Regions from separate parts of the Arhodomonas sp. KWT genome, predicted to be linked through region 3. Evidence: predicted binding sites of a transcription regulator. Region 3 holds the regulator's gene; each other region holds the start of a gene.
What was found. The regulator sigma-54, encoded in region 3, starts transcription at its own class of promoters, with help from an activator protein. The targets are predictions, from matches to a motif close to TGGCANGNTNCNTGCTT.
Positions count from the first base shown of each region.

Region 1 (7,889 bases), on a different contig from region 3:
GAGGATGTGGCTCTGGCCGTAGTACTGGTTGAGGCCGATCACCGAGAGCATAGGGCTGTCCGCTCCTCCCCTGTCTGATTGATAAGGCGCGGCCGGTGCCACCGCGGGGGGCCGGATCGCTCGGGCAGACCGGTCGCAGACCGTCTACAGCCATGGAGGGCCGCGGCCGAGCGTCCCCGGAAGGATTCATGGCGCGTCCGGGATCGGCCTCCCCGGCCGGGCCCATCCCGCCACGATCCGCGACTGATACGCGTCCGACTATTCACCGAGATACACCTCGACCACCCGCGGGTCGTTCTGGACCTCGTCCATGGTGCCCTCGGCGAGCACGCTGCCCTGGTGGAGCACCGTCACCTGCCGGGCGATGGAGCGTACGAAGGCCATGTCGTGCTCGACCACGATCACCGAATGCCGGCCCGCGAGGCGCTGAAGCAGCTCACCGGTCTGCTCCATCTCCTGATGGGTCATGCCCGCCACGGGCTCGTCGACGAGCAGCACCCGCGGGTTCTGCATCAGCAGCATGCCGATCTCCAGCCACTGCTTCTGGCCGTGGGAGAGCGCACCGGCGGGCCGGCGCTCCAGTGAGGCCAGGCCGATGAGCGCGAGCACCTCGGCGAGCCGGTCGCGGTCGGCACTGTCCATGTGCGCGAACAGCGTCGGCCACACGCGCTTGTCCGCGGCCATCGCCAGCTCCAGGTTCTCCATCACGCTGTGGTGCTCGAACACCGTCGGGGTCTGGAACTTGCGGCCTATACCGCCGCGGGCGATGGCCGTCTCCGAGGCCCGACGCAGGTCGATACGGCTGCCGAACCACACGCTGCCGCTGTCCGGGCGCGTGCGCCCGGTGAGCACGTCCATCATGGTGGTCTTGCCGGCGCCGTTCGGCCCGATGATGCAGCGCAGCTCGCCGTCGTCGACGTACAGGCTGAGCCGGTCGAGGGCGCGGAAGCCATCGAAGGCCACGGTCACGTCCTCGACGTAAAGGATCGGGCCGTGGCGGGTGTCCAGCCCGCCGGCGAAGTCCGGCTCGGGCAGGACGAAGTCGAACACCCGGTCCCGACGCAGGACCTCCGCGAGTACCGTCATGCCGCCTCCTCGCCGCGCCGGCGGCGCAGCAGCCCCACGATGCCCCGGGGCAGGAACACCGTGACCACCACGAACAGCGCCCCGAGGGCGAACAGCCAGCCCTCCGGCCAGACCCCGGTGAACACCGTCTTGCCGTAGTTCACCGCCAGCGCACCGACCACGGCACCGATGAGGGTGCCGCGCCCGCCAACCGCCACCCAGACCACGATCTCGATGGAGTTCAGCGGCGAGAACTCGCCCGGATTGATGATCCCCACCTGGGGCACGTACAGCGCCCCGGCGACGCCCGCGAGCATCGCCGAGACCGTGAACAGCCAGACCTTGTAGTGGTCCACCCGGTAACCGACGGTGCGCACCCGTGCCTCGGCGTCGCGCACCGCGGTCACCACCCGCCCGAGCTTGCTCGAGACGATGAACCGGCATATCGCGTAGCCGCCGGCGAGCGCCAGTGCGGAGGCGGCGAACAGTGCCGCCCGGGTGGTGTCCGCCTGGATATCGAAACCGAGGATGTCCTTGAAGTCGGTAAGGCCGTTGTTGCCGCCGAAGCCCATCTCGTTGCGGAAGAACGCGAGCATCAGCGCATAGGTCAGCGCCTGGCTCATGATCGAGAGATAGACGCCGGTGACCCGGGAGCGGAACGCCAGCCAGCCGAACACGAAGGCCACCACCGCCGGCACCAGCACGATGGCCACCAGCGCCACCGGGAACTGGTCGAAGCCGTACCAGTACCAGGGCAGCCGGTCCCAGTTGAGGAAGACCATGAAGTCCGGCAGCACCGGATCGCCGTAGACGCCGCGGGTACCGATCTGGCGCATCAGGTACATGCCCATGGCGTAGCCGCCCAGGGCGAAAAACGCCCCGTGGCCGAGACTGAGGATGCCGCAGTAGCCCCAGATCAAGTCCACCGAGAGCGCCAGCAGGGCGTAGCACAGGTACTTGCCGAGCAGCGTCACCGTGTAGCTCGACAGGTGCAGCAGCGAGCCCTCGGGGGCCAGAAGGTTGGCGGCGGGCACCGCCACGGCCGCCGCCAGGAGTAGCGCGATGAGCACCCGCCCGGCGATGTCGCCGGTGAGCAGCCCGCCACGGTAGCCGAGCCGGGGCAGGGACTTGGCGTCAGCGGTCATAGGGGGTCAGGCCTCCGCCGCGCGGCCGCGCTGGGGGAAGAGTCCCTTCGGCCGCTTCTGGATGAACAGGATGATGAACACCAGCACCAGGATCTTGGCGAGCACCGCACCCGTCGCCGGCTCCAGGAACTTGTTGAGCACGCCCAGCGTCATCGCCCCGACCAGCGTGCCCAGCAGGTTGCCTGCGCCGCCGAAGACCACCACCAGGAACGAGTCGATGATGTAGGACTGGCCCATGTTCGGACCGACGTTGGTGAGCTGGGACAGCGCCACGCCGGCGATCCCCGCCACCCCGGCACCGAGGCCGAAGGTTGCCGCATCGACCCAGTCGCTGCGCACGCCGACGGCCCGGGCCATGGCACGATTCTGCGAAACCGCCCGTACCTTCAGGCCCAGGGAGGTGCGGTTGAGCACGAGCACCAGCAGGGTGAACACGGCCAGGGCGAAGGCGATGATCACCAGGCGGTTGACGGTGAGCGAGAGCACCGGGTTGAGCACGACCGAGCCGCTCAGCCACTCCGGCGCGCTCACCGAGCGGTTGAGGGGCGAGAACACCGTGCGCACGAGCTGCTGGAGAATGAGGCTGATGCCGAAGGTAGCGAGCAGGGTCTCCAGCGGCCGGCCGTAGAGGTGCCGGATCACCCCGCGCTCGATGACCACGCCGAAGGCCCCGGCGACCAGGAAGGCCGCGGGCACCGACAGCACCAGGGCCAGGCCGATATGGCCGGGCATGAGCTGCTGGAGCACGAAGGTGGTGTAGGCGCCGAGCATGATCAGCTCGCCGTGGGCCATGTTGATCACGCCCATCACGCCGAAGGTGATGGCGAGTCCCACCGCGGCGAGCAGCAGCACCGAGCCCAGGGACAGGCCGAAGAAGATCTGCTCGACGCGGTCGTAGAAGCTCACCCAGGTCTGGGTGCGCGCCAGTGCCGAGGCGGCCACCTCGCGCACCGGCCCGGGCAGCGCCCCGTCCGCCGCCGCCTGGCGCAGGGCATTGCGCGCCTCCGGCGCGAGATTGCCGCCGAGCTCATCGATGGCGGCCATGCGCTCGCCGCGGCTGCCCTCGCGCAGGTCGTAGAGCGCGAGACCGACGGCGAGCGCCGCGGCCACCCGCGGGTCGTCCTCGGCGTCGCGGCGCTCGCGCAGCAGCGCCACGGTGTTCTCGTCGAGGTCGCCGAAGAGCCCACGCACGGCCTTCAGGCGCATCTGCGGCGCAGGCGCGTTGAGGCGCAGCCGCGACAGGGCGCCCTCGATGCGGCGGCGCATGAGGATGTTCGCGATCACCCGGTCGAGTCCGCCGTGGGAGGCCACGGGCTCGCCGGTCGCCGCGTCGGTCACCGGTCCGTCGTCATGCCGGATGACCACGCGGCCGCTGGCGTCGTCGACGTAGAGATCCCCCGCCGACAGGGCGGTGAGCACGGCCGCCGCCCGGGGATGGCCGGAGCCGGCGATCTGTTCGGTCACCGTCATCTTCTCGCGGAAGTTACGGGTGTCCAGGCCCTGGAGCAGGGTGGCGAAGTCCGCGGCCACCGCCGCGGCACTCAGCGCCAGCGACAGCCCGATCACGAGCGCGGTGCGCAGCATTGGGCTCATCGTCCGTCCTCCGTGGGGTGGGGGCGGTGCCGGCGGCACCGCCCCGCAGCGACGATCAGTACTCCTGGCCGGAGCACTCGCCGGTGGTGACGTCGTAGTTGCCGCAGGCGAGCGGCTCGCGCCAGTCGGAGATGATCTTGCTGCTCTCCGGCAGGAAATCCGACCAGGCATCACCCGCGACCATGCCCGGGGTCTGCCAGACGGCAGCGAACTGGCCGTTGTCCTGGATCTCGCCGATGAACACCGGCTTGGTGATGTGGTGGTTGGGCATCATCGCCGCCACGCCGCCGGTGAGGTTCGGCGCGGTGACGCCGATCATCGCGTCGACCACGGCCTCCGGGTCGGCGGTACCGGCCTTCTCCACGGCCTTCACCCACATGTTGAAGCCGATGTAGTGGGCCTCCATGGGATCGTTGGTCACGCGGGAGTCGTCACCGATGTACTCGTGCCAGCGCTCGATGAAGGCCTCGTTGGCCGGGGTATCGATGCTCTGGAAGTAGTTCCAGGCGGACATATGCCCGACCAGCGGCGCGGTGTCGATGCCCGAGAGCTCCTGCTCGCCCACCGAGAAGGCGATGACCGGGATGTCCGCGGCGGACACGCCCTGGTTGGCCAGCTCCTTGTAGAAGGGCACGTTGGCATCACCGTTGATGGTGGACACCACGGCCGTGGGCTTGCCCTGGGAACCGAACTCCTTGATCCGCGCGACCTCGCTCTGCCAGTCGGAGAAGCCGAACGGCGTGTAGTTGACCAGGATGTCCTCCTCGGCCACGCCGCGGTCCATCAGGTAGCGCTTGAGGATCTTGTTGGTCGTGCGCGGATAGACGTAGTCGGTGCCCTCGAGCACGAAGCGCTCGATGCCGAGCATGTTGCGCAGGTAGTTGACCGCCGGGATCGCCTGCTGGTTCGGCGCCGCACCGGTGTAGAACACGTACTTCGAGGACTCCTCGCCCTCATACTGCACCGGATAGAACAGCGGCACCTTGAGCTCCTCGACCACCGGTAGCACGGACTTCCGCGACACCGACGTCCAGGCGCCGAAGATCACGTCCACGCCCTCCTGGGTGATGAGCTGGCGGGCCTTCTCGGCGAACAGCGGCCAGTCGGAGGCGGGGTCGACCACCACCGGCTCCAGCTTGCGGCCGAGTACGCCGCCCTTGGCGTTCTGCTCCTCGATGAGCATGAGCATGGTGTCCTTCAGCGTGCTCTCGCTGATGGCCATGGTGCCGGACAGCGAGTGGAGGACACCGACCTTGATGGGCTCCTCGGCGGCGTGGGCGCCGCCCACCGAACCGGCGAGCGCCAGGCCCGCGACGACTCCGGCCAGACGTTTACGAATTGTTCTCATGGCTGCCCCTTCCTCGATCGTTGCTTGATTTGGCACCGCCGCCCGGCGGCATCGGAAAGGGGCATTACAGGGATCGTGCCAATAGGCCCAAGACACTGTCTTAAAAGGTTATTCACGGAATACCGGCAAACCCGGAAACGTAACCGGTGGTCGACACGCACCCCGGCGTGGTGCACTGCACCGGCGCCAATGCATCATGGCGGTGCAGCGCTTCCGGCGGGGTGGCGAGGTGGCCCACGGGCCTCGTACCCACCGTCACGGACGCCTGCCGACCGGGGGCACTAACCGATACGGCCGAGCCAGGGGAAAACGTCGAGGAGCCAGTAGCTGAACCGCGCGAGCTGTCCGGTCACCATCGCCACGCCGACCACGATCATGACCACGCCACCGATGATGTGCAGCGGCCGCCCCCAGGCACGCAGGCGGGCACGGTTGTCGAGAAAGCGGTTGATGAACAGCGCGGTTGCGAGGAAGGGCACACCGAGCCCGAGCGAGTAGACGCCGAGCAAGGCGACACCGCTCCCCGCCCCGGAGGCACTCACGGTCAGGATGCTGCCGAGAACGGGGCCGATGCACGGGGTCCACCCGAACGCGAAGGCCACGCCGAGGAGATAGCTCAGCCAGGGGGTTCCCCCCTGTTCGAGGCGGTGGATCCACCGCGTGTCGCCATGGAGCCACCGCAGCCGTAGCGCTCCGCTCATGAAAAGGCCGAAGACGATCACGAACGTGCCGCCGACGATGTTGGCCGTCTCCTTGTAGGCCAGCATCACACGGCCTATGGCGGTGGCACTCGCGCCCAGGAGCATGAAGACCGTGGCGAACCCGAGCACGAACGACAGACTCATGCCGACGACCGCCAGGCGCTCGCGGTAGCCCGACAGCGTCTGCAGCTCCTCCACGGAGCGCCCGGCGACGAAGGAGACGTACCCGGGCACCAGCGGCAGCACACAGGGCGAGAGGAAGGAGATGATGCCCGCGGCGAACGCGGTCAGCAGACCGATACCGGCGATTTCAGGCACGCCTACCTCCCCTTCGATCGATAACGAACCCGAATGGCGCGTTCGTGGCAGCGACAGGGGCCGGGCATTGTCCGCACCGGCACAATGGCGTGCGCTACGGCCATCATGCCGATTCCCCGAGCAGCCGCGAGACCAGCGGCAGGATTTCCTCGTTCAGGCCGCGGGCATCTATCGCACCGATGTGCTTGTGCCGGATGACGCCGTCGGCGTCTAGGATATAGGTCTCCGGCACCCCGTACACACCCCACTCCAGTCCGACCCGCCCCTTCGGATCGAAGGCCACCGCGCGATAGGCGTTACCGTAGCGGGCGAGCCACGCGCGGGCGTCGCCGCGCGTGTCCTTGTAGTTCAGCCCATACACCGGGATCCGCTCCGCCAGTGCGGCAACGAAGGGGTGCTCCTCCCGGCAGGCGGTACACCAGCTCGCGAACACGTTGACGGCGACGACCTGCCCCTGCAGATCGCCCTCCGTGACCGTCTCCGCCGGCCGGAACAGACGCGGTGCCGAGAAGGCGGGGGCCGCCTTCCCCAGAAGGGGAGACGGCACCCGGGAGGGATCCAGCCAAAGGCCGACGCCGAGCAGCACCGCGGCGGCGAGAAATATGGCCAGTGGGAGGATCGTCCGCCTCACTGCCCCGCCTCCGCGGACATCGCCATCTGGTGGACGACCGCGGACGTCTGGATCGACGCCGATACACCCAGATCGCGGCCGTCCACCACCCAGACGCGGGATTCGCCGCGGCTGGAGACGTAGAGCCGGCCGTTACCGGGAACCCTCGCGAGGTGGTAGGGCATCGGCGCCAGCACGCGGCTGGTGCGGGAACCGTCGCGCAGATCGATGGCCAGGAGCCGGTCCTCGCCGGTCAGGGCCACGAACAGCCGGCGCCCGGAGCGACCGAGCGCGATGCCGTGGGGATCACGCCCCGTCTCGAGGCTACGCACAACCCGGCCCTCCGGGAGGGCCACCACCGTAACGGCCCCGGCACCTGCGGCGTTCACGTACAGCCGTTCCCCGTCCCCGGACAGCACCATGTGCTCGGGGCCGGCGTCGACGGTCACGCTGTCGCGAACGCGGCCCGTGACCACGTCGACGACGCTCACCGTCGCGCTGCCCGAATTGCTCACGTACACGGTCCGGCTGTCCGCGGCCGGCACGGCATAGTTAGGCGCGACCCCGGTGGGAACCACCCTGGCGAGGCGTCGTTCACGCAGGTCGATGACCGCGACGCCACCGTCACGCATCAGCGTCGCCACGGCATAACGCCCGTCCGGCGTGATTGCCACGTGATGGCTCGGCCCGGGGATCGCGATCCGCGCCACCACCGCCCCGGTAGCGGCCCGGATCAGGGTGACGACACCACCGCCGCCGGATTCACGCGCAGCGGCCTTTCCGCCGTGATGGGCCGCGTGCTCCGGTTCCCCGGCCTCCATGGTGGCCCCGGCGGCCAGGCTCGCCGCCACCAGCAGCCCACCGTCCGGACTCAGGGCCAGGCCGTGCCCGGAGGGTACCCCCGGCAGATGGCCGACCACGGCATCGCGCTGTGTATCGACCACCGCGATACCCCGCGCCTGTCCCATTGGGAGATAGGCCTGTCCCGCCGAGACCTCGGCGGAGGCGGCAGCGACGAACCCGGCGAATAGCAGCGAAAACAGCCTAGCCCTCATTCTCGCCCCCTCCCTTGTGGTCCCCGGATGCGCCCGAGTGGCGCCCCCGATGCA
Region 1 covers NZ_WNXE01000066.1:6,780-14,668, reverse strand. Annotated here, with positions in the region: gene urtE (urea ABC transporter ATP-binding subunit UrtE) at 1-51, opposite strand, end outside; gene urtD (urea ABC transporter ATP-binding protein UrtD) at 259-1,086, opposite strand; gene urtC (urea ABC transporter permease subunit UrtC) at 1,083-2,210, opposite strand; gene urtB (urea ABC transporter permease subunit UrtB) at 2,217-3,803, opposite strand; gene urtA (urea ABC transporter substrate-binding protein) at 3,859-5,151, opposite strand; gene G7A99_RS11180 (cytochrome c biogenesis CcdA family protein) at 5,433-6,170, opposite strand; gene G7A99_RS11175 (DsbE family thiol:disulfide interchange protein) at 6,274-6,801, opposite strand; gene G7A99_RS11170 (YncE family protein) at 6,798-7,835, opposite strand; gene G7A99_RS11165 (DUF2933 domain-containing protein) at 7,825-7,889, opposite strand, start outside.
Region 1: the regulator sigma-54 is predicted to act here: its motif matches at 5,216-5,232, upstream of urtA (urea ABC transporter substrate-binding protein).

Region 2 (7,889 bases), on a different contig from region 3:
GCGTCCCCTCCGGGTAGACGATGACCCACTGGCCGTCGGCGAGGCGCGCACTTCCCTTGCGGACCACCTGGCGCACGGCGTCACGCCCTGCCCCCCGGTCGATACCGATGGGCCGCAGCAGGCCGAATGCCCAGCCGAATACCGGCAGCCACAATAGCTCGCGCTTAACCACCCAGGTCTGCGGATAGAACAGCCGAACCAGCGCCACCGTCTCCCAGGCGCTCTGATGTTTGGCCATGACCACGCCGGGCTCCGACGGGATGTTCTCCCGCCCTTCGATCTCCTCGGTGATACCCGCGCTGATGCGCAGCCACACGCGCAGCCACCAGCACCAGCGACTGATGAACCAGTAGCGCCAGCGGAACGGGAGCACCGCCGTGAACAGGCTGAGCAGGCCCCAGAGCACCACCGAGATCACCACGCCACTGCGGAAGATGATCCCCTGAAGGAGGCGGGGAGTGGCCGTTTGATCCGTCATGTGCCGTCACCCGAGGCAATGATCGCCTCCGCTGCCGATGCCAGGTCGTCGAAGACCGGGGCATCGCCGGCCGTGCCCGCGGCGAGTGTCGCCTCGCCCTTGCCCGTACGCACCAGTAGGGGGCGGGCGTCTGCCGCGCGCGCCGCGTCCAGGTCCCGGGCGCTGTCGCCGACGAGGTGAGCCCCGGCGACCGGCCGGCCGAGGCGGCGCGCGACCTGGTGGAGGAGCCCCGGCGCGGGCTTGCGGCAGTCGCAGCCGTCATCCGGGCCGTGGGGGCAGACGAAGATGCCGCGGAGGTCCCCGCCGGCGGTCCGGATCGCCTCCAGCATGCGCGCGTGTATCGCCTCCAGATCCGCCGGCGTGATCAGTCCCCGCGCCACCCCGGACTGATTGGTGCAGACCACCACATCGAACCCGCAGCGGTTGAGCCGGGCTATCGCCTCCAGGCTGCCAGGCAGTGGCTGCCACTGTGCCGCCGTGCGGATGAAGGCCTCGGAGTCGGCGTTGATCACGCCGTCCCGGTCGAGGATCACGAGGTTGGTCACCGTCACGCGCTCCCCGGCAGCTGCGAGACGTCGGCGACGCGGAGGAACGAACCGGACAGCCGGTCCAGCAGTGCGAGGCGGTTGCGGCGTACCGCCTCGTCGTCCGCCATCACCATGACGTGCTCGAAGAACCGGTTGACCGGTCCGTTCAGCCCGGCCAGGTGTTCGAGCGCGGCGGCATAGTCCCCCGCCGCCACCTGCCGCGTGACCACCGTCTCCGCTTCCGCCACGGCCTCGTCCAGCGCCCGTTCCTCGGCCTGTTCGAAGCGGGCCGGATCCGGTGCCGGCAGGGCCCCGTCCGCTTCGCCGGACTTGCGCAGGATGTTGCGGATGCGCTTGTTCGCCTCGGCGAGGCTCGCCGCCTCCGGACGGGCGAGAAATGCCTGACAGGCACGCAGGCGGCGGTCGAAATCGGGGATCCCGGCGGTGGCGTCGGCGCCCCCGGCAACGGCACGCACCGCGGCGAAGACCTCAGCCGGCACGCCGTCGTCGAGGTAGTGCGCCCGCAGCCGTTCCAGGCAGAAATCGATCACTGGTGTTACCTGGGCGTCGCCGTCGAGGCCGCCGGGCAGGTTGTCCGCCGCGGCCGCGAAGACCGCGTGCAACGGCACGTCGTGATTGCCCTCGAGCAGCGAGCGCACCAGGCCGAGCGCGGCACGGCGCAGCCCGAATGGGTCCTTGGCGCCGGTGGGTGCCTTGCCCACCGCGAAGATCCCGACCAGCGTGTCCGCGCGCTCGCACACGGCGAGCAGGCGACCGAGCGCGGAGGCGGCCACCGCATCGCCCGCAGCCCGGGGCTGGTAGACCTCGTCCAGGGCATCGGCGACCGGTGCCGGCTCGCCGTCCTCCCGGGCGTAGTAGCGCCCCATCACGCCCTGGAGCTCGGGGAACTCGTCGACCATCTCGGTGAGGAGATCCGTCTTCGCCAGCCAGGCGGCGCGCTCGGCCTGCGCCGCGTCCGCGCCGAAGGCCGGGGCGAAACGCCGTGCCAGGGCGGCGACGCGGGCGCTCTTGTCATAGAGCGTGCCCAGCGCCTTCTGGAAGACCACGGCGCCGAGGTCGTCCACCCGCTCCGCCAGCGGCGTGCGCCGGTCCTGGTCCCAGAAGAACGCCGCGTCCGCGAGCCGTGGCCGGATCACGCGCTCGTTGCCGGCGACCACCGCGGACGGATCCCGGCTGTCGATGTTGGCCACGGCGATGAAGCGCGGCAGCAGCCGGCCGTCCCCGCCACGGACCGGGAAGTACTTCTGATGCCCCTCCATGCTGGAGACCAGGGCCTCCTCGGGCACCCGCAGGAACGCCTCGTCGAAGCTGCCTGCCAGCGCGACGGGCCATTCCACCAGGGCCGCGACCTCCTCGAGCAGGTCCTCGCGTACCTCGGCGGTGCCGCCGATCCCCCGCGCGGCGGCCTCGACCTGCTCACGGATGTACTCGCGGCGCGCGTCGAAGTCCGCGATCACGTAGCCCGGGTCACGCAGGCGCTCGGCGTAGTTCGCCGCGGTCACCGGGATGGCTGCCGGATGATGGAAGCGGTGGCCGCGGCTCTCGCCACCGCTGGCGAGCTCCAGCACCTCCACCGGCACCACCGTGTCGCCGAGGCGAACCACCAGCCAGTGCACCGGCCGTACGAAGGCCGCGTCGCTGTCGCCCCAGCGCATGCGCTTGGGGATGGGCAGCCGGGCCAGGGCCTGGTCGATGACCTCCGGCAGCAGCGCCGCGGTCTCGCGGCCCGGCTCGATGCCGCGGTAGCCCAGGCGCTCGCCCTTGTCGGTCTCCATGCGCTCGAGCGCCTCCACCGCCACGCCGCAGGAGCGCGCGAAACCCTCCGCCGCCTTGGTGGGATTGCCGTCGGCATCGAAGGCCGCGGCGACCGCGGGACCGGCGCGCTCGATGGTGCGGTCCGGCTGACGTGTGGCCACCGACTCGAGCGTCACCGCCAGCCGGCGCGGGGTCGCGTAGGCGTGGTGTGCACCATGCCCGACGCCCGCCTGGTCCAGCCCCGCCGTGATCTCGTCGGCAAAGCGGGTCATCAGCTCGTGCAGGGCCGTCGGCGGGAGCTCCTCGGTGCCGAGCTCGATGAGCAGGTCCTCTCGCGCGTCAGTCATGCGGAACGATCCTCTGCGGTGTTCGACAGCGGGAAGCCGAGCGCCTCCCGGGTGGCGTAATAGCCCTCGGCGACAGCGCGGGCGAGCGCGCGTACGCGCAGGATGTAGGCTTGGCGCTCGGTGACCGAAATGGCGTGGCGCGCGTCCAGCAGGTTGAACGTATGCGACGCCTTCAGTGCCTGCTCGTAGGCCGGCAGCGGCAGTCCCGCCTCGACCAGACGCTGGCTTTCGCGCTCGCAGGTGTCGAACCAGTGGAACAGGCTCGCGACGTCCGCGTGCTCGAAGTTGTACGCTGACTGCTCGCGCTCGTTCTGCAGGAACACGTCACCGTAGGTCACCGTGCCCGCGGGCCCCTCGGTCCAGATCAGGTCGTAGACGCTGGCCTTGTCCTGGAGGTACATGGCGATGCGTTCCAGCCCGTAGGTGATCTCCCCGGTCACCGGTCGGCAGTCCAGTCCGCCCGCCTGCTGGAAATAGGTGAACTGGGTGATCTCCATGCCGTTGAGCCAGACCTCCCAGCCCAGGCCCCAGGCGCCGAGGGTGGGGGACTCCCAGTTGTCCTCGACGAAGCGGATGTCGTGCACCAGCGGATCAACGCCGAGGGCCTTCAGCGAGCCCAGGTACTGCTCCTGGATGTCCGCCGGCGAGGGCTTGAGCACCACCTGGAACTGGTAGTAATGCTGCAGCCGGTTCGGGTTCTCGCCGTAGCGGCCGTCGGTCGGCCGGCGGGAGGGCTGGACGTAGGCGGCGTTCCAGGGCTCCGGGCCGATCGAGCGCAGGAAGGTCGCCGGGTGGAACGTACCCGCGCCCACCTCCATGTCCAGCGGCTGGAGCACGACGCAGCCGCGTTCCGCCCAGTAGCGCTGGAGTTCCAGGATGAGCTGCTGAAAGGTGATCATTGCGTTGCCGTCCGACTCCGTACGGTGGATGGCCCCGGCGGGGGCCGGGAGAAAATCGCAGAGTATACCGCGGGCTGCGACAGACGGGACAGTGGCGTACGATTGCCGGGACGGGCGCCCCGTGGCCGGTTATGCACCTTTATTGGGCGCACCTGATGGGTGCGTGCCTTATTTTGGTGCAATAGCGTCGATGGCGATCTGCTCTACCCGTCCGCGAACCGCGCCGGAATGCCCTGACTCCGTGGTGGAGCCCTCTGGCATGATTTCTGCTAACTTCACCGCGGGTAAACGTATGCACCATGGAGGCAAGACTATGTCCCGCACCGCCGAGGACGTCCTCAAGCTGATCGAAGACAACGATATCAAGTTCGTCGATCTCCGCTTCACCGACTCGAAGGGCAAGCAGCAGCACGTCACCGTGCCTGCGCACACCATCGAGGAGGATACCTTCGAGTCCGGCAAGATGTTCGACGGCTCCTCCATCTCCGGCTGGAAGGGCATCAACGAGTCCGACATGATCATGCTGCCGGACCCGGAGACCGCGGTGGTCGACCCCTTCTACGAGGAGCCGACGCTCAACCTGGTCTGCGACATCATCGAGCCCAGCACCATGCAGGGCTACGAGCGCGACCCGCGCTCCATCGCCCGTCGCGCCGAGGCCTATCTCCAGTCCACCGGCGTCGGCGACGTGGCCATGTTCGGCCCGGAGAACGAGTTCTTCGTTTTCGACGATGTGCGCTGGGGCGCGGACATGAGCGGCAACTTCTACAAGGTCGACTCCATGGAGGCCCAGTGGAACTCCGAGCGTGTCTATGCTGACGGCAACATGGGCCACCGTCCGGGTGTGAAGGGCGGCTACTTCCCGGTGCCGCCGGTGGACAGCCTCCACGACATGCGTTCGGCCATGTGCCTCGCCCTCGAGGAGATGGGCCAGACCACCGAGGTGCACCACCACGAGGTGGCGACCGCCGGGCAGTGCGAGATCGGCAGCAAGTTCAACACCCTGGTGAAGAAGGCGGACGAGGTCCAGACCCTGAAGTACGTGGTGCACAACGTCGCCCACGCCTTCGGCAAGACCGCCACCTTCATGCCCAAGCCGCTGGTCGGCGATAATGGCAACGGCATGCACGTCCACCAGTCGATCGCCAAGACCGGTGAGGCCCTGTTCGCCGGCGACCAGTACGGTGGCCTCTCCGAGACCGCGCTGTACTACATCGGCGGCATCATCAAGCATGCCAAGGCGATCAACGCCTTCGCCAACGCCTCGACCAACAGTTACAAGCGCCTGGTCCCGGGCTTCGAGGCGCCGGTGCTGCTGGCGTATTCGGCGCGTAACCGCTCCGCGTCCGTGCGCATCCCGTGGGTCTCGAACCCCAAGGCGCGGCGTGTGGAGATCCGCTTCCCGGACAGCACCGCCAACCCGTACCTCGCCTTCGCGGCGATGCTCATGGCCGGCCTCGACGGGATCGAGAACAAGATCCACCCCGGCGACGCCATGGACAAGGACCTCTACGACCTGCCCCCCGAGGAGGAGGCCGAGATCCCGAAGGTGGCGTTCTCCTTCGAGGAGGCGCTGGACGCGCTCGACAAGGACCGCGCGTTCCTCACCAAGGGCGGCGTGTTCACCGACGACGCCATCGACGGCTACCTCGAGCTCAAGGGCGAGGAGGTCCAGCAGCTGCGCATGACCACGCACCCGGTGGAGTTCGATCTCTACTACAGCGTGTAACCGCGACTGCCCGAGCGGCGGGCCGTCCCTGCGGCCCGCCGCTGTCCCGCCGGACGCCGCCGTGGGTGGCGCGCCGGGGGCCAAAGCCGCTACATTGGCGCCATGAGCGTACCAACCGTCTCCCGCCTGACCGTTCTCTGTCTGTTCGCCATCCTCGTGGCGGCGGTCGCGGCGCCTGCCGCAGCCGACGTCTATCGCTGGGTGGACGACCAGGGCCAGGTCCATTTCAGCGACGAGCCCCACGACGGTGCCGAGCCCGTCGACGTCGGCGAGCCCACGGTTGTCGATTCGCTGCCAGCCCCCCAGGGGACGGGTCCGAAGGACGACGCGGACCGCGGCGGGGACGACAGCGATTCCGGCACGGGTGACGGCGCGGCGGCACAGACACAATGGCGCATTGCCATCGCCGCCCCGTCGGACGAGGCCACCGTGCGGGACAACCAGGGCAAGCTCCAGCTCGTGCTCGACGTACGTCCCCGTCTCTCCGAGGATCAGCGGATCCTGATCCTGGTCGACGGCAGTCCCTACCGGCAGGGGCCGTTCACCGTCACCGATATCACCCTTTCCGGGCTCGACCGGGGCGCCCACGAGCTCCAGGCGCTGCTCCGCGACGACAGCGGGCGCGTGCTCGCACGCAGCGCGACGGTCACCGTCTACCTGCACCAGGCCTCCCGGCTGTTCCGTAACCGCTGAGCGGTGCGCCTTATTCGGGGGCACTGCCCTTGAATACCCCATCGGGGCGCACCATTATAGTGCATACACCCACCGCCTGTGCGCCCTGCCCCCCGCTATGCATGCGTCTGCGCCGGTCGGCGCGGTTTTTGCTATCCCCTTCCATGGACCCGTATCGGGGCAGACAGGGACATGCATGGAGATCAAAGTGGCGCAGGAGCCCATCGTCGAGTACCTCACCACGGCCATCGTGGTGCTCGATGCCGGCAATCGCATCGTTGACATCAATCCGGCGGCTGAAAGCCTGCTGCGTATCAGTGCACGCCAGATCCGCGGGATGGGCGTGGACGAGGCGCTGCCCGGGCTGAACGGCATCGCCGAGGCCCTCTCCCGGGCCCGTGAGCGCGGCACCAGCTTCACGGACCGCGAGCACCAGATCGCGCTCGCCGGTGAGCTGGTGACCCTGGACTGTTCCGTGACCCCGCTGCCCGACGGCGGCTTGCTGCTGGAGCTCGCCCAGCTCGACCGCCACCTGCGCATCAGCCGCGAGCATCAGCTGATCTCCCAGAACCGGGCGATCCGCGAGCTGATCCGGGGGCTCGCCCACGAGATCAAGAATCCGCTCGGCGGCCTGCGCGGCGCCGCCCAGCTGCTCCGGCGCCAGCTCGACGACGACGCACTGCGCGAGTACACGGACGTCATCATCAGTGAGGCCGATCGCCTGCGCGGCCTGGTCGACGGCCTGCTCGGACCCAATACCCAGGCCCAGCGCAGCCCGGTGAACATCCACGAGATCCTCGAGCGTGTGCGTCACCTCGCCAGTGCCGAGGCGCCGGAGGGCGTGACCTTCGTGCGCGACTACGACCCGTCAATCCCGCCGCTGGACGCCGCCCGCGACCAGCTCCTGCAGGCGCTGCTCAACCTGGTGCGCAACGCGCTCCAGGCGGTCGGCGACCACGGCCAGATCACCCTGCGCACCCGCACCCAGCGGCGCTTCACCATCGGTGATGTCCCCCATCGGCTGGTGGTGCGCGTGGACATTATCGACAACGGTCCGGGCATCCCCCCGGACCTCATCGAGCGCATCTTCTACCCCATGATCACTTCCCGGCCCGAGGGGACCGGGATCGGTCTGCCCATCGCCCAGAACCTGGTGGCCCAGCACGGCGGGCTCATCGAGTGCTCCAGCGTGCCCGGGCGCACCGAGTTCACCGTATGGCTGCCCCTGGAGGACGCCGAATGAGTGCCGCCGAACGCATCTGGATCGCCGACGACGATCGCTCCATACGCTGGGTCCTCGCCCGTGCGCTGGAGGCCGACGGCCTCGCCGCGGAGGGCTATGCCAGCGCCGAGGAGGTCCTCGCCGCGCTCGAGCACCGTCGCCCGGACGTGATCGTCACCGACATCCGGATGCCCGGCATGGATGGCCTGGCACTGCTGGAGCGCCTGCGCGGCGTCGCC
Region 2 covers NZ_WNXE01000016.1:22,117-30,005, forward strand. Annotated here, with positions in the region: gene G7A99_RS05180 (1-acyl-sn-glycerol-3-phosphate acyltransferase) at 1-478, opposite strand, end outside; gene gmhB (D-glycero-beta-D-manno-heptose 1,7-bisphosphate 7-phosphatase) at 475-1,023, opposite strand; gene glyS (glycine--tRNA ligase subunit beta) at 1,026-3,128, opposite strand; gene glyQ (glycine--tRNA ligase subunit alpha) at 3,125-4,027, opposite strand; gene glnA (glutamate--ammonia ligase) at 4,341-5,756, shown strand; gene G7A99_RS05205 (DUF4124 domain-containing protein) at 5,859-6,449, shown strand; gene glnL (nitrogen regulation protein NR(II)) at 6,625-7,671, shown strand; gene ntrC (nitrogen regulation protein NR(I)) at 7,668-7,889, shown strand, end outside.
Region 2: the regulator sigma-54 is predicted to act here: its motif matches at 4,283-4,299, upstream of glnA (glutamate--ammonia ligase).

Region 3 (6,805 bases):
CTCTTGCCCGTGCCCTCGGCCCCCCTGAGCAGGACCCCGTGACCATGGATGCGAACCAGGGTGCCGGGGACTCCGGGGCGCCCGGCAAGGCGGACGAGGGCGCGATCGATTCGCCAGGCCAGGGCCTCGTCGTCCGCCTCCAGTGTCATCCAGGGCGTGCCGTCGGCCGGCGCGGCGTCGGCGGACTCGCAGACGATCAGGCAGGCGCCGTCCGCGTCGGTGGCGCCACGGCGTACCGGGGCGTCGCCACCGAGCCAGCGCGGTGCATCCACGGGTAGCTCGACGGTCTCGCCGCCGCCGTGCGCCGCGGCCCCGAGCGCCCGTGCCAGGGCGGTGCGGGGGATGCGCAGCCGAGGCGTCATGCCGGCGCGCCGTCCACCAGCCGTTGTGACACCTGCTCGTAGAGGGAACGGTCGGTGCCGCTGGCACGGAGATGCTCGCAGAAGGCCGTGTCACTGAACATCTCCGCCAGCGTGGCGAGGATGCGCAGATGCTCGTCGGTGGACTCTTCCGGCACGAGCAGCGCGAAGAGCAGATCCACCGGCTGACGGTCGACGGCGTCGAAATCCACGCCCGTGTCGAGGTTGAGCACCGCCGCCACAGGGGCATCCAGGCCCGGCAGCCGGGCATGTGGCAGGGCGACGCCCCGGCCCAGACCGGTGCTGCCGAGCCGCTCGCGTCCGATCAGGCTCTCGAAGATGCTGCGGGTGTCCGGACCGGTCGCATCCTCGTTGAGCAGTTCCGAGAGCAGCTCCAGGCTGCGCTTCTTGCTGGTGGCATGCGCCCCGTAGCGAACCCGCTCGGGGGAGAGCAGTGCTGCAATGTTCATGGTGCCCCGGCCCTGAACTGGCGTTGTCCGGCACGTCGGCGGCGGTACGGGCCCGAGGCACCTCCCTGCGCCCGGTCTGGCAGGCCCGCCGCCGGCGTGGTCACTGGTCTGCCGGCCACCCCGGCCGGCAACGATGGATCATTCCTCGAGGGCCTGGCTCACCGGCCCCTCGTTACGGCGATGATCCGCGCGTTTCTCCTTGTGTTTGACCACCTGGCGATCGAGTTTATCCGTGAGTGCATCGATGGCGGCGTACATGTCCTCATCGGTGGCGTCGGCGAACAAGCGGGCGCCGCTCAGGACAAGGGTGGCTTCCGCCTTGTGGGTCAGCTTCTCGACCGTGAGGATGACATGCACATCGACGACGTTGTCGAAGTGACGCTCGAGTTTCTGGAACTTCTCGTTGACGTAGTCGCGCAGCGAGTCGGTCACTTCGATGTGGTGGCCGGTGATGTCGATCTGCATAGAGCCTCCTTTGTGGTTCTCAGGCGAGGCGCTTTCGGTCCGTCGAGGACGCGATCGCCATGGCCTCGCGATATTTCGCCACGGTGCGGCGGGCGACGTGTATCCCCTCGTCCTGCAGGATGGTGGCGATGCGGCTGTCACTGAGCGGGCGGCGCGGGTCCTCGCCGGCGATCAGGCGGCGGATACGCGCCCGTATCGCGGTGGCGGAGCACTCGCCGCCGTCGGCGGTCTGCACGTGCGAGGAGAAGAAGTACTTGAACTCGAAGGTCCCGCGCGGGGTGTGCATGTACTTGCGGTTGGTGATCCGCGAGATGGTGGATTCGTGCATCTCCACGGCCTCGGCGACCTCGCGCAGCACCAGCGGCTGCATGAACTCCTCGCCGCGTTCGAGGAAGTCGTGCTGGTGGTCGACAATGAAATGGGCCACGCGCAGGAGGGTGTCGTTGCGCGAACGCAGGCTCTTGATCAGCCAGCGCGCTTCCTGGAGGTGCTCGCGCATCAGGCTGTTCTCGCGGCTGCGGTCGGCGCGGCGGACCATGGCCGCATAGTCGGCGTTGATGCGGACACGGGGAAAGGCATCCGGGTTGATCTCCACCTGCCAGCGCCCGTCCTCGCGGCGGACGAAGACGTCGGGGATGACGTATTCCGTATTGTTGCTACCGTAGCGCAGGCCCGGGTGGGGGTCGAGCCCCCGGATCAGCTCGATGATGCCGCCCAGGGCCTCGTCGTCGAGCTGCATGCGGCGCTTGATCTGGGCGAGCTGTCGGTTGACCAGCAGATCCAGGTGCTCGTCGAGCAGCAACCGTGCCTGCGCGAGCCACGGGGTGTCCTCCGGCAGCTGCTCGAGCTGCAGGGCCAGGCATTCCCGGGGGTCACGCGCGGCCACGCCCACGGGGTCGAGTCGCTGCACCTCGCCGAGCACCTCGAGGAATTCCTCGTGGCCCACCGCCCAGTCCCCGGGCAGGGCCGCGAGAATGTCGGCCTCGTCGGTGTTCAGGTAGCCGTCGTCGCTGACCGCGTCGATGATCGCCTCGGCGATGGCGAATGCGCGGGGGGTGAATTCGCCGAGCTGGATTTGCCAGATCAGGTGCTCGCGCAGGCTCTCGCTGGCGGCGGCCAGGCGGGAGACCGGATCGTAGTCATCGACCTCGCCGCTGCCGCGGCTCCAGGCCGTGGTGCCGTCGTAGATGTCGTCCCAGCTGCCGTCCAGCGGCAGGTCGTCGCCCAGGCGCGTATCCTCGGTGTTCGTCGTTTCGGCGGCCGGCTCGCCGTCCGCCTGCCCGGCACTGTCCCCGGTGCCGGCGTCCCGCAGGGCCTCTTCGGTGGTGGCCGCCTCGTGCTCGTCCTCGGTCTCGAGCATGAGGTTGGAGTCGAGCGCTTCCTGGATCTCGGCACGCAGCTCCAGCGTCGGCAGCTGCAGCAGGCGGATCGCCTGCTGCAGCTGGGGTGTCATTGTCAGCTGCTGACCGAGTCGGAGCTGGAGCGTCTGTTTCATGGGTCGTTCGTCAGCTCTCCGCTGGCCGGGCGGCCCGCGCCCGCTTGCCGCCATCGTAATGCAACAGGCAGCGGCCTTGCACCTGAGCGCGGGCGGTCACAGCCGGAAATCCTCGCCCAGATAGACGCGCTTGACCTGCTCGTCGGCGAGCACCGTCTGGGCGTCGCCCTCGGCGATCACCTCGCCGGCATTGAGGATGTAGGCGCGGTCGACGATGCCCAGGGTCTCGCGCACGTTGTGATCGGTGATCAGCACGCCGATACCGCGCTCGGCCAGGTGGCGGATGATCTGGCGGATGTCGTGCACGGAGATCGGGTCAACCCCGGCGAATGGCTCGTCGAGCAGTATCACGCGGGGGCGGGCCGCCAGCGCCCGGGCGATCTCCACCCGGCGGCGCTCGCCGCCGGAGAGGCTGATACCGGGCTGATCGCGGAGGTGGCCGACGCTGAACTCCTCGAGCAGCTCCTCCATCTCGTCGTGGCGCTGGCCGCGGTCGAGATCGCGGCGCAGCTCGAGCACCCCGAGGAGATTGTCAGCCACGGAGAGCTTGCGGAAGATCGACGCCTCCTGGGGCAGGTAACCCAGGCCGAGCCGGGCCCGGCGGTGCATGGGCAGCCGGCCGATCTCGCGACCGTCCAGGCGGATCTGTCCGGCATCGGGACGGATAAGGCCGACGATCATGTAAAAGCAGGTGGTCTTGCCCGCGCCGTTGGGCCCGAGTAGGCCCACGATCTCGCCGGGGGCGACCGCGAGTGCGGCGTCGCTGACCACGCTGCGCCGTCGATAGCGCTTGATCAGGCCGGTGGCCTCGAGGCGTCCCGTCTCCCCCATGCTCACTGCCCGTCGCCGCTGTCGTTGCCGCTGTCGTCCTTTTTGGGGAAGAGCGTGACCTGAACGCGCTGGTCCTTGCTGCTGTCCGCTTTCACCTGGTCGGCGGCAATGTCGTAGTTGACCGTCTCGCCGCGAAACTCGTCGCGCCCGCGGGTGAGCGTGGCACCGCCGGAGAGCTCGATGCGCTCCGGCGGCCCGGAGTAGTAGGTCATCGTCGGCGCCTCGGCGTCCACCGGCGTCTCGCGCTGCGGCGACTCGTCGTGGTAGGTCGCGGGTTCACCCTCGACCTCGATCCGGTCCAGGGTGTCGCCGTCGCCGCGGTAGACCCGCAGGACATCGCCCGTGATGCGCATCTGGCCGCGGGTGACGACGACGTTGCCGGTGTAGGTGCTTACACCGCGCACGTTGTCGAGCTCGCCGGTGTCGGCGCTCAGGTGCAGTGGCTGCTTGCTGCTGTCCTGCTGGGCGAGGGCGCAGCCGGCCACGGCGAGCAGGCAGGCCGCGAGCAGGCGAATCAGGCTATTCGGTCGCATAGGTCCCCCTGACTTTGGCGAGGAGTCTCACTTGTTGTCGGTCCATCCAGGCCCGCGCGCCGACACCGGTCATCTCGCTCGCGGGGGTGCGCAGTGTCACCGCCGCGTCGGTCTCCGCATAGTCCCGGGCAGGCACCAGGGTGAGGGTGTCGGTGAGCAGGGTGAGTGGGTCCGGCGCCTCGCGGTGGAGCTCGACATCGCCGTTGAGCACGATGCGGCGCTCGTGATCGCCGATGGGCGTTGCCTCCGCGCGCCGGGCGCGGCCGTGCCACGGCCGCCCGTTGCGGCGCCCCTGCCAGCGCGGCTGCTGCATCTCCCAGCGATCGGCGCCGGGGAAGTAGGCGGCGCGCTGCGCACGGAGCTCGTCGCTGGGGTTGCCGTCCGCGTCGGTGGCGACGATGCGTACCCCGGTGGCGTAGTAGCGGGCCTCGGGCTCGCGCACCGGCGGTGCCGTGCCCGCGCCGTCGTCGTCGCGGCCGCCGAAGGAGAACCACGCCAGCGCCGCGAGGAGCGCGGTGACCACCAGTGGGAATGTCCGGCGGCTACGCTCGCGCATCGTCGCTCAGCCATGGCCGGAGGACGCCGCGGGCGCCGAGGAGCAGCTCGCAGACCTCGCGCACCGCGCCGTCGCCGCCGCCGCGCCGGGTGACCCAGTGGGCGCGGGCGCACACGGCGGGATGGGCGTTGGCGACGGCTACTGCGAGCCCGGCGGCACGCATGGGGGCAAGGTCGACGAGGTCGTCGCCGACGAAGGCGCATGCCTGCGGGGCGAGGCCGAGTCCCTTCGCCAGGTCGGCGAGGGCGGCGGCCTTGTCGCGAACGCCCTGGTGGACGTGGCCGATCCGCAGCTCCCGGGCCCGGGCCTCGACCGCACCGGAGCGCCGGGCGGTGACGATGGCCACCTCGATGCCGGCGTCCCGGAGCATGGCAATGCCCTTGCCGTCGTGGATGTTGAAGCGCTTGAAGGGCTCGCCGTCGTCGCCGATGTAGACGCCACCGTCGGTGAGCACGCCGTCCACGTCCAGCGCCAGCACCCCGATGTGGGCCGCGCGCCCGGCCACCGTCGCCGGCGGGGTGCCGCAGTAGGCGTGCTCGAAGGCGTCCATTACACCACCCCCGCGCGCAGCAGGTCGTGCATGTTCAGCGCCCCGACGATACGGCGCTGCTCGTCGACCACGGGCAGCGCGTTGATGCCGTGATTCTCCATCAGCGCGAGGGCCTCGGCGGCGAGGCGGTCCCGGGTGATGGTGCGCCCGCCGCGGGTCATCACCGCATCCACCCGGGTGCGGTGCACGTCCACCTCGCGGTCGAGGGCGCGGCGCAGGTCGCCGTCGGTGAATACGCCGAGCAGGTGACCCTCGGCGTCGACCACCGCGGTCATGCCGAGGCCCTTGTTGGTCATTTCCACCAGGGCCTCGCCGAGGGGCGTCTCGGCCTGGACCCGGGGGATGCGCTCGCCGCCGTGCATGATGTCCTCGATGCGCAGCAGCAGCCGCCGGCCCAGCCGGCCGCCGGGGTGGGAACGGGCGAAGTCCTCGCGGGTGAACCCCCGTGCCTCCAGCAGTGCCACCGCCAGGGCGTCGCCCATGGCGAGCGCGGCGGTAGTGCTCGCGGTGGGGGCGAGCCCCAGCGGGCAGGCCTCCTCGGCGACGCTGACGTCCAGGTGCACGCTCGCCGAGCGGGCCATGGTGGATTCCGGGCGGCCGGTCAGCGCGATCAGTGGCACGGACAGGCGCTTGATCAGCGGCAGGATGGTGGTGATTTCGTCGGTCTCGCCGGAATTGGACAGGGCCAGCACGACGTCCCGCGGCGTGATCATGCCGAGGTCACCGTGGCTGGCCTCGCCGGGGTGGACGAAGAACGCCGGCGTGCCCGTGCTCGCCAGGGTGGCGGCGATCTTGCCGCCGATGTGGCCGGACTTGCCCATGCCGAGGACCACCACCCGCCCCTCGCAGGCCAGCATGTGCCGGCACGCGCGGGCGAAGTCGGCGTCAATGCGCGAGGCGAGGGCGTTGACCGCCTCGGTCTCCACCTCGATGACCGCGCGGCCAAGGCGGCAGAGGTCCGCGTCCTCGTCCCGGGGGGGCTGTCTCTCGCTCATGCTGCTATGTCTCACACACGTAGAGTAACGCCTGATACCCAATATACGCTGCCAGCAGCAGCGCGCCCTCGATGCGGTTGATCCGCCCGTGACCGTAGCGGCTGAACGCCATCACCGCGAACACCAGCGTTATGCCGGCCATCACCGGGATGTCCCGGTACAGGGTCGCCGGGTCGCTGTCCAGCGGGTTGATGGCCCCGGCGACGCCCATCACGCCCAGCAGGTTGAACATGTTGGAGCCGATGACGTTGCCGATGGCGATGTCGTGCTCGCCCTTGCGCGCGCTGGCGAAGCTCGCCGCGAGCTCGGGCAGGCTGGTCCCCAGGGCGACGATGGTCAGGCCGATCACCAGGTCGCTCACGCCGAGCGCCTCGGCGATGCTCACCGCCGCCCACACCAGGGCCCGGGAGCTGGCGAGCAGCACCACCAGGCCCACCGCCAGCCACAGGAGACTGGTGCGGAGAGGCTGGTCCGTCGGGATCTCGCTCTCGAATTCGGCGCTCAGTGGGTCGGGTTCCTCGCCGTTGCGGCCCTGTATCCCCATCCAGGTC
Region 3 covers NZ_WNXE01000002.1:8,930-15,734, forward strand. Annotated here, with positions in the region: gene G7A99_RS00985 (HPr kinase/phosphorylase) at 1-362, opposite strand, end outside; gene G7A99_RS00990 (PTS sugar transporter subunit IIA) at 359-829, opposite strand; gene hpf (ribosome hibernation-promoting factor, HPF/YfiA family) at 968-1,294, opposite strand; gene G7A99_RS01000 (RNA polymerase factor sigma-54) at 1,314-2,789, opposite strand; gene lptB (LPS export ABC transporter ATP-binding protein) at 2,886-3,620, opposite strand; gene lptA (lipopolysaccharide transport periplasmic protein LptA) at 3,623-4,153, opposite strand; gene lptC (LPS export ABC transporter periplasmic protein LptC) at 4,140-4,709, opposite strand; gene G7A99_RS01020 (HAD family hydrolase) at 4,696-5,259, opposite strand; gene G7A99_RS01025 (KpsF/GutQ family sugar-phosphate isomerase) at 5,259-6,254, opposite strand; partial or broken gene G7A99_RS25050 (sodium:calcium antiporter) at 6,259-6,805, opposite strand, start outside.

Region 4 (7,889 bases), on a different contig from region 3:
CATGGAGCGTCTCTCCTCGGGTCTGCGCATCAACAGCGCCAAGGACGACGCGGCGGGGCTTGCGATCTCCAATCGCATGACCGCCCAGATCAACGGCATGGACCAGGCGGCACGTAACGCCAATGACGGCATCTCCCTGGCGCAGACCGGCGAGGGCGCGCTCCAGCAGATGACCAACAACCTCCAGCGCATGCGTGAGCTGGCGGTGCAGTCGCGTAACGCCACCAACGCCACCCAGGACCGGGAGTCGCTGGACGCCGAGTTCCAGCAGCTGCTCTCCGAGAACGACCGTCTGGCCAAGACCACGGCGTTCAACGGCCGTAATATCCTCGACGGCAGCCTCGGCACCGAGGAGTTCCAGGTGGGCGCCAACGTCGGCGAGACCATCTCCGTGGACGTCAGCTCCAGCATGCGGACGAACTCCATCGGTAATCACGCCACGGCGGACTACGCGCTGAACGACTACTCCGCTTCCACCAGCGCGCCGTCGAACAGCAACGATTTCTTCCTCGACAGCTCCGGCGATCTGGCGATCAACGGTGTCAACGTGGCGTCCGTTAGCTCCGCGCTGACCTCCGACGAGATGAGCGCGGGCCGCGGCGCCAACTCCGCCTATGGTATCGCCGAGGCGATCAACCTGGGCACCGAGGACCACGGCGTGACCGCAACGGCAGAGGCGGCGCAGACCACCCTGAGCTTCAGCGAGCTGAGCTTCGGTGACAGCACCAACACGTCCGAGACCTACACCCTCGAGATCAACGGCAAGACCATCACCCAGCAGACCGAGGGCAGCGTGGACGTGAGCAGCGCCGAGGCGCTGGCCACCCAGATCAACAACGCCTCCAACGAGACCGGCGTGGGTGCGCGGGTGGACGGTTCCGGCAAGCTGGTGCTGAGCGCGGAGGATGGCCGCAACATCGAGATCAAGGAGTCCGTGGGCAGCTCGGCCAGTGTCGGCGGCTTCTTCGGCAACACCGGAATTACGGCGACCGGCGGTGAGTACACGGTCTACAAGGGCAGCGTGCGCCTCGATTCCGACAACCAGATCTCCGTGGCCAACAACGACGGCGAGTCGCAGTCGTTCAGCACGGTCGCCGCCACTGCGACCGACACCACGGGCACCAAGGCCCTGTCCGCTTCGGACATCCTGACCGCCGCGAACTCGGATGCGGCGCTCCAGCGCATCGACTCCGCGCTCTCGGACGTCGACTCGCTCCGGGGTACCTTCGGTGCCATCCAGAGCCGCTTCGAGTCCACGGTCTCGAGCCTCGAGACCAGCTCGGAGAACCTCTCGGCCGCGCGCAGCCGCATTCAGGACGCGGACTTTGCCGCCGAGACGGCCAAGCTGTCCAAGGCCCAGGTGCTCCAGCAGGCGGGTACGTCGATGCTGGCCCAGGCCAACCAGCAGCCGCAGTCGGTGCTGAGCCTGCTGCAGTAAGGCAGGCGGATGGCGGCGCCCTGACCCGGGGCGCCGCCGCTTACCGGGTGGTGAGAGGGTCCGGAAATGGCAACCGTTCAGAATGTTTCACAGGGGCTTTCTCAGGTGGTGCCCCCCACCACTGAGGCCGATGGCCGCTCAATGTCTCGATCAACGGTGCAGCAGCAGCGCACGGGGGACCAGCCCCGCACCTCGGCGATACAGGACTCGGAGCGCCCGGCCCTGGGCGGCGAGGGTGAACGCAAGGCGGCGGAGCAGCTCGTGGAGCAGCTGCGCGAGCGCTTCGAGCGCTATGACCATAACCTGCAGTTCTCCGTGGACGATGCCACCGGACGCAGCGTGGTGAAGGTGGTGGACGGCCGTACCGACGAGGTGATCCGGCAGATTCCGCCCGAGGATATCCTCGAGTTGGCGCGTTTCATGCACAAGTTGAGCGACGAAGACGGCGGCGCACTGTTCCGGACCGAGGCGTGACGGACGGTTCGCCGGCGGCGGTCAATCGGTAAGAGGTCAGCCCCATGTCAACGCTCACCAGCCTGGGAATCGGCTCCGGCCTGGACATCAACCAGACAGTTTCCGATCTCGTGTCCGCCGAGCGTGAGCCGGCCGAGTCGCGGCTCTCCTCGAAAGAGGAGACCTATCAGACCAAGCTCTCGGCCTATGGCGCGCTGAAATCGGCCCTGTCGAGCTTCAGCGATAGCATCCAGGGGCTGCAGAAGGTCGATACCTTCGGGCAGCGAAGCGCGAGCTCATCGGATTCCGAGGTGTTCACTGCCTCGGCGGATTCGACCGCGCAGACCGGATCCTACTCCATCGAGGTCACGAAGATGGCGAGCCCGCAGAAGCTCGCCAGTGCCGGCGACATGGGATGGAGTGAGGACTCTACCGTCGGCACGGGCACGCTGAGTATCGGTGTCGGTGGTTCCTCGTTCGACGTCGAGATCGGCAGCGGCGACAACACCCTGTCCGGCATTCGGGACGCCATCAACGACGCCGACGGCGGCGTGACCGCAAGCATCATCAACGTCGACGACAGCAGCGGCAACACCGAATCGCGCCTGGTACTCACCGCGGACGACCCGGGTACCGAGAACACGATTACCGTCGGCGTCAGTGGTGACGGAGACGGCGACGACACGGACGCCGCCGGCCTGTCGGCACTGCGTTATGACTCCGGCGTGAGCAACCTCACCGAGACCCAGACCGCCGAGGACGCGGTGATCCAGGTGGATGGTCAGACCGCGACGCGTTCGAGCAACAGCATCGACGACGTGATCCCCGGTGTGACCATCGACCTGGCGTCCTCTGCGCCGGGCGAGACCCAGACACTCACCGTGGGCCGTGACGACAGCGGCGTTAAGTCCGCGCTGGAGGATATGGTCAAGGGCTACAACACCCTGATGCAGACCATCAGCCAGCTGACCAGCTACGACAAGGCCAGTGGCGAGGCCTCTGTGCTGCTTGGGGACGCCACCGCCCGCGGGCTGCAGACGCAGGTCCGCCAGGGCGTGACCAGTCCCGTCGAGGGTGTCGAGGGCGATCTCCGCAGCCTCGCGGATCTCGGCCTGGGGGTTGGTCGCGACGGCCAGCTGAGTATCGACGAGGAGCGTCTCAACGCCGCCCTGGAGGACAATCCGAAAGGTGTCGCGGAGCTGTTCACGGCGGATTCCGGCGGGGTAGCGGGCCGGCTGGAGGAGATCGCCGATTCGTATCTCGGCGATAACGGGCTCATCAGCAGCCGCACCGACGGGCTGCAGGACCGGCTCGATCGTATCGCCGACCAGCGCGACGATCTGGACCGGCGCATGTCCAACCTCCAGCAGCGGTATCTCGACCAGTTTATTGCCATGGACCAGATCGTCTCGGACATGGACAGCATGCAGAGCCAGCTGACCCAGGGGCTGAAGAGCCTGCCGGGCTACATCAGCACCAACGGGGACAACTAGCGCCGACTGGCGTTCGTTTGAAACAGACGCCCCGGAGCGGGGCACACGGGGTACGACAGAGGTAGCGGCAGATGACTTACGGCGTTAACGCCTACCAGCAGGTGGATCGCAGCGGTGCGAACTACGCTGATCCCTGGCAGCTGACAGCGATGCTGTTCAACGGTGGTCTGGAGCGTGTAGCCCAGGCCCGCGGCGCGATGGAGCGTGGCGATGTCGCGGTGAAGGGCGAGCGTATCGGCAAGGCGATCGGGATCCTCGACGGTCTGCGAGCCAGTCTGAATCATGAAGAGGGTGGAGAGCTGGCGAGCAACCTGGATTCGCTGTACGAGTATATGCAGCGGCGCCTGGTGGCGGCCAACGCGCATAATGACTTGACGGCGCTGGACGAGGTCGCGACCCTGCTCCGCGAGATCAAGGAAGGCTGGGACGGAATCCCGGCAGAGGCACGCAATGCCCCCGGACAGCAAAACGCCCAGGCCGGTGGCGCCGTCTGACGGCGATGCCGCCGCGGCCGCGGAGCGCGAACGCATCGCGCGGCGGCTGCTGGCGCTCACCCGTGAGATGCGCACCTTCGGTGAGGCGGGTGACTGGGTCGGCTTTGCCGAACGCGAGGCTGAACGCCAGGAGCTTTCCCGCGAGCTCTTTGCCACCCCGGTTCCCCACGATGCCGCCCCGGTGGTCGCGGACTGCGTCCGCCGGGTGCTTGAGCTCGACGAGTCGCTGATCGAGCTCGCCCGTGCCCACCGCGACGAGGCCGCCCGCATGCTGGAGGAGTCCCAGCGCGGGCGCCAGGCGGCCGACGCCTACCGCCGCTTTTCCCGCTGAGCCCAAAGAGACGTCGCCCGCCTTCGGGAACCCCGGGTAGGTCGTGCACGGCCGCAGGCCGTGTGCGAGAGCTCCCGCCGACGCGCGACACGGCGCTACCCGAGACGTCGCACGCCTTCGGCGCACGACCTACCGAACCGTCCGGTAGGTCGTGCACGGCCGTGAGGCCGTGTGCGACAGCTCCTGCCGATGCGCGACACGGCGCTACCCGAGACGTCGCACGCCTTCGGCGCACGACCTACCGAACCGTCCGGTAGGCCGTGTGCGACAGCTCCCGCCGACGCGCGACACGGCACCAACGGAGGCGGCGCACGACCGGGGTGTCAGGGCGTCGACACCTGGTGACGGTGCGTCCTTTGATCGTCGGTTCATTGACGCCGGGTTCTCGAACTGCTGAACTCTAGCCCCGGGTGAGAACCGGCGCACACAAGAAGGCGGACGTGTCTCACCCCGGAAGAACAACAAGGCCGCCTGAGGGGGTGGCCCTTCTGATGAACGGGGCAATGCAATGGCGAATGTTCTGGTGCTCGACGCGGACGCCGAGCGGGCTGCTGGCGTCTGCGCTGTCGTGGAATTCGTCGGGCACACGGCGCGCTGTGTGGCCCATCCGGCGGAGTTCGACGGCGTGCTCGGTGAGGTCGATCCCGCGCTGTGCCTTGTCGTCGGGGGCGACGATTCAGGGGCCGAGCTGCTGAACGCGCAGTGGGAGCGCCTGCCCGGCGTGCCGGCCTACCTGGTCGGGGTGGAGCGGGGCAGTGCGCTGAGCCGTGGTGCCAATGTGGTCGGTACCCTGCAATTGCCATTGCGCCGCCAGGAGTTCCAGTCGGCGATGCAGAAGGTCCTCGGCCAGCCCGCGAGACCCGCCGAGGGAGCGCGGGATGCGGTGCCGCGGCTCGTCGGCGAGAGCCGGACCATGCAGCGCGTCGGGCGGCTTATCGAGCAGGTCGCCGCGAGCGAGGCCAGCGTTCTGGTCCTCGGCGAGTCCGGCACCGGCAAGGAGGTGGTGGCGCAGCAGATCCACGCCCAGTCCGGGCGGGCTGACAAGCCGTTTGTACCCGTCAACTGCGGCGCTATTCCCGCGGACCTGCTGGAGAGCGAGCTCTTCGGTCACGAGAAAGGTGCGTTTACCGGTGCTATCTCGGCGCGCCAGGGCCGTTTCGAGCTCGCCCAGGGGGGCACGCTGTTCCTCGACGAGATCGGCGACATGAGCCTGCACATGCAGGTCAAGCTCCTCCGCGTGCTTCAGGAGCGCACCTTCGAACGGGTGGGCTCCAATCGCAGCATCGAGGCGGACGTGCGTATCATCGCGGCCACCCACCGTGATCTGGAGCGGCGGATCGCCGACGGCGAGTTCCGCGAGGATCTCTACTATCGCCTCAATGTCTTCCCCATCGAGCTGCCGGCGTTGCGGCGCCGGGTCGCCGACATCCCGGTGCTGGTGGACGAGATCGTGCGCCGGATCGAGAGTGACGGCCGGGGCTCCGTGTCGTTCAGTCCGCGTGCGCTGGCGCTGTTCGCGCGCTATCACTGGCCGGGCAACGTCCGCGAGCTCGCCAACCTGGTCGAGCGCATGGCTATCCTCCACCCGTGGCAGGAGGCGGATGTTGACGACCTGCCGGAACGCCTTCTCGAAGCGGTGGACGAGCACATCCCCGAGCCCGAGCCGGAAGCGGAGGCCGCGGCCGTGGAATCGGATGCTGCCGGGGGGGGCTGGCCGTCCCTGGATCCGGAGACCGGTATGGACCTCCGCGAGGTGCTCGGCGATCTGGAACAGCGTCTGATTCGTGACGCCCTGGATGCCACCGACGGCGTCGTGGCCCGTGCGGCGAAGCTGCTCAACCTGCGTCGCACGACCCTCGTGGAGAAGCTGCGCAAGTATGGTATCGACCGCGAGGACACCGCCTCGCGCCCGGCGTGACCGGGGTGTGGGGAGCAGGATGGCGTTTCGCGGATATCCCGGGCGGCGGGGGGTTGACCGAAGACGTCGCACACGGCCTGGCGGCCGTGCCCGACCTACAACGATGGGTAGGTCGTGCGCCGCAGGCGTGCGACGACTTTCGGGGTGCCCGAGCGGGGTCAGGGACGTCGCACACGGCCTGGCGGCCGTGCCCGACCTACAACGATGGGTAGGTCGTGCGCCGCAGGCGTGCGACGTCTTTCGGGGCGCCCGAGCGGGGTTAGGGATGTCGCACACGGCCTGGCGGCCGTGTCCGGCCTACCCTTGGCGGCGGGAGCTACACCTTCTCCCCAACCCCTCTCCTGTGAAGGGAGAGGGGCACGGCGCGGTCGGCTTGGCCGGTAGGTCGGCTGCTCCTGGCAGCCGACAGGCCGGCTGTCGGCAGTTCCGGGCGGAGCCGTTGCGTCGGCCGGCGCCGGATTTGCCCGGCACGTGACGGGGGTTCTCGAAAGTGGGCACGGCCCTTGCAACACCGGGGCAGGTCCAATGCCCGTGGAGGGAATGAACATGGCCGACCCCAGTATCCAGCAGGTGCTCGCGCAGATGCGCACCCTGGCCTCGCAGGCCCAGCGCACACCGTCCAACGAGGCCGCGGCCACCGCGACCGGCACCGCCTCGTCGTCGCAGGGCTTCCAGGGGATGCTCACCGATGCGCTGCGTTCCGTGAACGACCTGCAGCAGACCGCGAGTCAGAAATCCGACACCTTCCTCCGGGGCGGCAACGTCTCGCTGGCAGAGGCAATGGTGGCGGGGCAGAAGTCGCGGGTGGCGTTCACTGCGGTCAAGGAGACCCGGACCCAGCTACTGGACGCATACCGCCAGATATCGCGGATGCAGGTGTAACTTAGGGCACGGCAATGGCGCAGGCGAGTCAGGCACTCACGACACAGCCCGGGCAGCAGCCCGCCACCGATACCGCCGGGTCGGGACCGCGGCGCGACGGTCAGGGGCGGCTCGGCCGGCTCATCAGCGAGTACCTGGGCGACCGGGTATTCCGTCAGCTCGCGCTGGTGCTTGGCCTGGCAGTGGCGATCGCCGCCGGTGTTGGCCTGGTGATGTGGGTGCAGGAGCCCATGTACCGGCCCCTGTTCTCGGATCTGCCCGCCGAGGACGCCAGTGCCGTGATGGACGCCCTGCAGACGGCGAACATCCCGTTCCAGGTGGACGAGAACAGCGGCGCCATCATGGTGCCGATGGATCGCATCTACGACGCGCGCATGACGCTCTCCGCCCAGGGCCTGCCGCAGACCGGTGGTGTGGGGTTCGAGAGCCTGCGCAAGGATCCGGGCTTCGGCACCAGCCGGTTCCTGCAGACGGCCCGGTTCCACAGGGCGCTGGAGACCGAGCTCGGCCGCACCATAACCAGCCTCAACGCCGTGCGCTCGGCGCGCGTGCATCTCGCCATCCCCGAGCGCTCGGCGTTCGTCAGCGAGGACCGCAAGCCCACCGCATCGGTAACCGTCACGCTATTTCCCGGCCGGTCGCTTAGCGACGGCCAGGTCCGGGCGGTGGTCAACCTCGTCGCCGGCGCGGTTCCCGAGCTCAGCGCCGAGCGTGTTTCAGTGGTCGATCAGGACGGCACGCTGCTCACCGAGCAGTCCGGGGGCAACGGTGCCGAGGCCAGCGGTGAGCAGCTCGCCCAGCAGCGGCGTATCGAGCGGAACTACGTCCAGCGCATTCGCGATCTGCTCGCGCCCATCGTGGGCCGGGACAAGGTGCGGGC
Region 4 covers NZ_WNXE01000001.1:26,235-34,123, forward strand. Annotated here, with positions in the region: gene G7A99_RS00130 (flagellin) at 1-1,438, shown strand, start outside; gene G7A99_RS00135 (flagellar protein FlaG) at 1,580-1,912, shown strand; gene fliD (flagellar filament capping protein FliD) at 1,957-3,384, shown strand; gene fliS (flagellar export chaperone FliS) at 3,456-3,878, shown strand; gene G7A99_RS00150 (flagellar protein FliT) at 3,865-4,209, shown strand; gene G7A99_RS00155 (sigma-54 dependent transcriptional regulator) at 4,718-6,127, shown strand; gene fliE (flagellar hook-basal body complex protein FliE) at 6,674-7,009, shown strand; partial or broken gene fliF (flagellar basal-body MS-ring/collar protein FliF) at 7,024-7,889, shown strand, end outside.
Region 4: the regulator sigma-54 is predicted to act here: its motif matches at 6,620-6,636, upstream of fliE (flagellar hook-basal body complex protein FliE).